One region of the Aliiglaciecola litoralis genome, then DNA from elsewhere that is predicted to be linked to it. Evidence: predicted binding sites of a transcription regulator. Region 1 holds the regulator's gene; each other region holds the start of a gene.

Evidence for each region. The regulator LexA, encoded in region 1, represses DNA repair genes until DNA is damaged. The targets are predictions, from matches to a motif close to TACTGTATNNNNATACAGTA.
Region 2: a site for LexA is predicted at 1,210-1,229, ahead of recA (recombinase RecA). Genes of this name have one in related genera too.
Region 3: a site for LexA is predicted at 1,308-1,327, ahead of dinB (DNA polymerase IV). Genes of this name have one in related genera too.

The regions. Positions count from the first base shown of each region.
Region 1 covers NZ_BAAAFD010000002.1:616,616-618,898, forward strand. Annotated here, with positions in the region: gene coxB (cytochrome c oxidase subunit II) at 1-155, opposite strand, end outside; gene lexA (transcriptional repressor LexA) at 635-1,258, opposite strand; gene plsB (glycerol-3-phosphate 1-O-acyltransferase PlsB) at 1,463-2,283, shown strand, end outside.
Region 2 covers NZ_BAAAFD010000003.1:226,309-228,591, reverse strand. Annotated here, with positions in the region: gene recA (recombinase RecA) at 66-1,100, opposite strand; gene ABD036_RS07995 (substrate-binding periplasmic protein) at 1,751-2,283, shown strand, end outside.
Region 3 covers NZ_BAAAFD010000002.1:175,297-177,579, forward strand. Annotated here, with positions in the region: gene ABD036_RS04420 (substrate-binding domain-containing protein) at 1-24, shown strand, start outside; gene dinB (DNA polymerase IV) at 226-1,284, opposite strand.

The DNA.
Region 1 (2,283 bases):
AGCATATGTAAGTCGTAGACTTGCCCACTAATATCAGTGACACCTTTGCGCAAATTCAACTGATATTGGTCAACAGCTGAACTGGTTTCTGCTGAGACAGCAAACGCAAAGCAACTAACTAGTAATGCTAATGCGCTGGACCATATCTTTTTCACTCAACACCTCCTGTTGAAATAAGTCTTTGCCAAGGGAGTAACGAACAGTGATTAACCGCAAAAAAACTCAGTAGTGGTAAATGACTTGATTTATTTTTGTTATGACGTTGTAAAAAGCGGTATAAGAATCACCCAACTTGGCGTTTGAGTCTAGTGTTTTTTGTTATTCTTTTGAACAAGCGCTTGATTTTTATCCAAAATCAGCTTGTGTGCATTTTTTATGAGCAAAACCTATTTCTACAGTACGCCAAGCTTTTGGGATCAGATGAGTGCAGATCGACGATCTTGCTGTTACTTTAATCAGTTAAAGTGAAAAACAAAGCAGATGAAAATGGACTTCATAAAACCGGCTCGACTCATGAAGTGCAGATCGACTTTAGTCATGTTTAAAAGGCTTGCCGGATAGATAAAATTGGCTCACTACGAGGACATCCTTGTCCTCTAACGCTGTTTTGAGGTGGGCAGTTCGCTAACTCTTTTTACATCCAATCGGCGTTACGAATAACACCGACGGCAATCCCTTCGATATTGAAGGGTTGACTGGCTAAATCGACTTTAATCGGACTGAAGTCTTCGTTCTCAGCATGTAACAACACTTCGCGGCCGCGTTTTTCAAGGCGTTTTACGGTAACGTCTTCATCCACACGGGCGACCACTACCTGACCATTGTGCACATCGGTGGTGCGATGAACAGCCAACAGATCACCGTCTAAAATGCCAATGTCTTTCATACTCATACCGCTGACCCGCAGTAAAAAGTCAGCGCTGGGTTTGAATAAATCCGGATCTACTTTGTAATGACATTCTACATGCTCTTCTGCCAAGATAGGTTCACCCGCGGCCACACGACCGATAAGTGGCAATCCGAGCTCTTCGATTTGATCATCTAGAGGAACATTCAATTTAATCCCACGAGAAGTGCCAGGTAAGATATCTATCACGCCTTTTCGCGCCAACGCTTTTAAATGCTCTTCAGCGGCATTAGCAGATTTAAACCCTAAGGTTCGAGCTATTTCAGCGCGCGTGGGAGGCATGCCTGTTTCAGACATAGTGGTTTTAATGATCTGTAAAATTTCTTCTTGTCTTGGAGTTAGTGGACGCATGACCAGCCTGTTTTTCTATACAGTTTAACTGTCAGTATATACAGTTAATGTTAGAAAACAAACATTGTTATGATCAATTCAAAAGGTTTTCCGCTGATTCTTCGTGGCAAACTCAAAATTTAGCTTTTCAACCGAGCATAAAAAGGCATAATTCACGGCTTCGTGCTATGCTCCCGTTGATTTTGAAACCTCAAGGTGTGATATATGGTCTGGCTGCATAAATTGCTGCTTTCCTTGTTTACGTTACCGGTTAAATGGCTGGTGAAAGTAAATAATATTCCTACAGATATCGAAAAAGAGTTAGGAATAGACAAAAACAAACCGATTATTTACGTGTTGCGGACTCACTCCATTACCGACCAATTGGTATTGAAGATGTCCACGCAAAAAGTTGATCTTCCCAGCCCTAACAAGACGATTCGCATCGGCAAGGAAGAACACAGCGCCTGCGTATTTTTAGAACAACCGCAGTCTTTGGTTGGACGCACCATCAAAGGTACCAAAATAGCGGCTGATTTCACTCACCTATTTAAATTGCATCGCGAAGACGAAAGCCTCGACTTGCAAATCGTGCCCGTCACTATTTTTTGGGGTAGAGCACCAGGAAGGAAATCGACCGGGTTAGCCGATTTACTGGCCGACAAAGCATCGCCCAGCTGGTTACGTAAATTCTTTATCGTGCTGTTTCTAGGTCGCGACAATTTCGTTTCATACAGTAAAGCCGTTTCGTCGCGCGCTATGACTAGGTTACCAGGCACTGAAGCGGAAATTGCCCACAAACTGATAAGGTTAGCCGGTACTCACTTTCATCGTAAGCGCCAAGCATTCAATGGTCCAACCTTGTTAGAGAAGCAAGAGCTATATAACTCCATTCTGGGCTCTTCGTCGGTTAAGAATGCCATGGCCGAAGAAGGCAGACTCAAAAAGCTGCCGCCCGAAAAAACCAAAGCCTTGGCCAAATCCTATATTAATGAAATTGCCGCCGATTATCGTGAAAGCCTGATCCGCTTCGGCGACCGCGTACT
Region 2 (2,283 bases), on a different contig from region 1:
AAAAGCCCCGCTTGAATAAACGGGGAAACTCACGCTTAGGAGAGGTGGTCATTAGAGAAATGTTGTTAAAGCACTTCTTCAGATGCTACAGGCTCTTCAGGTTTAACTGTTTTAGACAATAGCAGTTCTTCACGAAGACGTTTTTCAATGTCTGCCGCCATTTCCTTATGCTCTTTCAAATATTTAACAACGTTCGCTTTACCTTGTCCGATGCGCTCGCCATTGTAGCTATACCAAGCGCCGGCTTTTTCAACGAACTTTTGTTTAACACCCAAGTCGATAAGCTCTGCTTCTTTACATATACCTTCGCCGTACATGATTTGGAATTCAGCTTGCTTAAACGGCGGTGCAACTTTGTTCTTCACGACTTTAACGCGGGTTTCATTACCTACCACTTCATCTCCGTCTTTGATTGCACCAATACGACGAATATCTAAACGTACCGAGGCGTAGAATTTAAGTGCATTACCACCAGTAGTGGTTTCAGGTGAGCCAAACATTACACCAATTTTCATGCGAATTTGGTTGATGAAAATCACCAACGTATTAGAACGTTTGATATTACCTGTTAATTTACGCAATGCCTGAGACATTAATCGGGCTTGCAAGCCAACATGAGAGTCACCCATGTCACCTTCAATTTCGGCTTTTGGAGTCAATGCTGCAACAGAATCCACCACCACGACATCCACTGCACCTGAGCGCACTAACATGTCACAAATCTCTAGTGCTTGCTCACCGGTATCAGGTTGTGACACTAACAAGTCATCAATATTTACACCCAGCTTGCCGGCATAAACAGGATCCAAAGCATGCTCTGCGTCAACGAATGCACAGGTCTTACCCATTTTTTGCGCTTCAGCAATCGCTTGTAAGGTTAAGGTTGTTTTACCGGATGACTCTGGGCCATAAATCTCGACGACACGACCACAAGGCAAACCGCCTATGCCTAAGGCAATATCAATAGTCAACGACCCCGTTGAAATCGATTCAACATCAAGCGCTTTATTGTCACCTAAGCGCATAATGGCTCCCTTGCCAAATTGCTTTTCTATTTGACCAAGAGCAGCTGAAAGCGCACGTGATTTGTTGTCATCCATTGGATTATCCTTTGTGTAAAACCTGTAAACACTAAATGTGTTGTTAAAACATCTATTTTTTAATGTTCTTTAACCAGGTAAATTGCTAATTCAGATTATGCTGTGAGTATACTGTATGATTATACAGTTACAAGTCTAGTTTTGGTTTTTTTGTTAAATTTTTTGGTTCTGCGCTATTGCGTATCGCTCAGGTATCTTCCTGAATTAGACTTTTTCACATTATTCACAGTAACTTATGTCATTTACCAGTGGTATTTTAGAAAAAGCATGGTTTCATGCATACTAAAAACATTTATTGCTGTCCTTGGTGTGAGAAAAGAGCTTAACCCATCTTGCTCTCTAAGCGTTTCAAGTTACACTTTAAAACTAACTGCTTGTTTTTGATCCTTTGCGTTAATCACGCTATTTTAGAAACATCAGAGTTAAACAAAAACGCTAAAAGAATACGTGCTTTGATTAAACAATTCGGTTCAGATTCCTGCAAGTTCAGGACAATGTTCACGTAAATTTGTTAATCGTAAACAATAACCTTGCGCTCTTTCAAAAGAAGCGCGATAGCTGGGTATTTCATAATCGTAGAATTAACTAAATTTTGCTTATCAATCAAAATGCGCAGAGTAAACAGGCTCGTCGTTTTACTTGTAATGTGCATGTTTTTTACCTTTAGCTGGGCAGATTCAGAAATACAAGAGCATACTTTGTTATACGATATTGGATTAGAAGGAGGTTGGATCCCCTATCAGCGAGGAAAGTCTATTGGTACCGAAGGCGTTTTCAAGCAGGTAATGCGGGCAATTCAAAACAATACTAACTTAGTGTTTGAAACCGTTCAATTCCCCGCTAAGCGGGCGGAGAAAGCGCTGTTAGACGGCATGGTAGATTTTGATTTCAATGTGGTCGAATGGATGCCAAGTGGGGATTACGGCAAAGAGAAGTATCAGTTAAGCGACCCACTATTTTCGGTCACAGAATATGTCATCACCCTTGATCAACCACCTTATTTAATTAATCAGCCTGAGGATTACTATGGTAAACCTGTTGGTACTGTTGCCGGATATTTTTATTTTGATAGTGATAAATTTACCCGAGTTGATTTTTTGTCAGAAAGTTTGCTGATGCAGGGACTGAGCAAAGAGCGCTTTGATGCCATCATTATGGAAAAAGAAAGTGCTAAATACTGGGC
Region 3 (2,283 bases), 440 kb from region 1:
GATTTTACGCTTAGTCCTAAGTAACCTGAACTCTGGATAATAAGCGTCCCTCAATAACACCCATTTTACGCTTATCTGCGTTGAGTTCATGTTAAGTAGATAAAGAGTGCCGATGGAATAAGGCGGAAATTTCTGACTATTACACTACCAAAGGATCAAGTTCAAATTGCAATAATAAAGTCATTCCATTAGCCAAAAACATCAAGTTGTAATTGCTGTCAAATGCTACGACTCAAATGGCAAGTTTAACTGTAGAAATTTGGCTTTTGAGGGAAGGCCTACGTGCAGCCCTACCAATCTAATCCCCCTATCCGCTTTACGACTATAAGCTTCATCGATGAGCTCGATAAAGTAGTCTTTATTCAATTCCGCGCAGCGATGCTCGACTGTCGTTTGTTGGAAGTCGCTGAATTTTAGCTTTACGCCTTGGCTTTGAATTTTGGTATTAGCGCGAGCCGATATGAGTCGCTCTTCTAATTTAGGATAGAGTTTTTCTACTACTTCTAAGCACTGCTCTTTGGTCAGCAAATCTTCAGATAACGTACGCTCAACTCCGACTGATTTGCGCTCTCTGGATAAACTGAGATCACGGTCATCAATTGCATGGCTACGATTCCATATCACTGGTCCAAACTTCCCAAAGCCTTTGACCAGTTTTTCTAATGAGTAGGCGCGCACATCATTACAAGTATATAAACCTAGATTATGTAGTTTTTGCACTGTCACTTTACCCACGCCTGGAATTTTACCCAAGGGCAAAGCTTTGACAAAGTCATCTAATTTATCTGGCGTGATCACACAAATGCCATCGGGCTTGTTTTCATCGCTAGCGATCTTTGCTACAAACTTGCAAGGCGCGACTCCAGCAGAGGCCGTTAAACCTGTTTCAGCGAAAATTGCTTTGCGTATATCTTCGGCGATTAAGGTGGCGCTGCCGCAAAAAAGGGTGCAGTCGGATACATCGAGGTAGGCTTCATCTAGCGAAAGGGGTTCAATTTTATCGGTGTAACGCTGAAATATCTGGCGGATTTGCTTGGATATTTCCACGTACAACTCCATGCGTCCTGGCACTAACACTAGGTTTGGACAGAGTTTTACTGCATGCGCCGTTGCCATTGCAGAACGCACACCGAATTTTCGAGCGGGATAATTGCACGTGGCTATGACTCCGCGCCGATCTGAACTACCACCAATGGCAATGGGCAGGTGACGCAATTCGGGCTTGTCACGCATCTCCACGGCGGCATAAAAGCAGTCCATATCTATGTGAATTATTTTGCGCAAAGCCAAAACCGATCAAATCAAATAACTGTTATTATATACAGTTACCTGATAATTGCATTAGTTAACTACCAGCGAGAGTTGAAGAGATCCCGGCTTTAAGAGCACTGCCGGGATGACAGATAGTGAGAGCTCCACCGGGATGACAGTGACGTTCTGTGTCATCCCCAAGTGCTCTTGTTGGGGATCTCCGTAACAGTCCTTCGTAGTTAATTACACACAGGTGTTGAGAAGATCCCGGCCTCAAGAGCCCCGCCGGGATGACAGTGACGTTCTGTGTCATCCCCAAGTGCTCTTGTTGGGGATCTCCGTAACAGTCCTTCGTAGTTAATTACAAACAGGTGTTGAGAAGATCCCGGCCTTAAGAGCACCACCGGGATGACAGTGACGTTCTGTGTCATCCCCAAGTGCTCTTGTTGGGGATCTCAGTAACAGTCCTTCGTAGTTAATTACAAACAGGTGTTGAGAAGATCCCGGCCTCAAGAGCCCCACCGGGATGACAGATAGAGAGAGCCCCACCGGGATGACAGATAGAGAGAGCCCCACCGGGATGACAGTGACGTTCTGTGTCATCCCCAAGTGCTCTTGTTGGGGATCTCCGTAACAGTCCTTCGTAGTTAATTACAAACAGGTGTTGAGAAGATCCCGGCCTCAAGAGCCCCACCGGGATGACAGATAGAGAGAGCCCCACCGGGATGACAGATAGAGAGAGCCCCACCGGGATGACAGTGACGTTCTGTGTCATCCCCAAGTGCTCTTGTTGGGGATCTCCGTAACAGTCCTTCGTAGTTAATTACAAACAGGTGTTGAGAAGATCCCGGCCTCAAGAGCCCCACCGGGATGACGGTTAGGGAGAGCACCACCGGGATGACAGTGACGTTCTGTGTCATCCCCAAGTGCTCTTGTTGGGGATCTCCGTAACAGTCCTTCGTAGTTAATTACAAACAGGTGTTGAGAAGATCCCGGCCTTAAGAGCCCCACCGGGATGACAGAAAGGGAGCC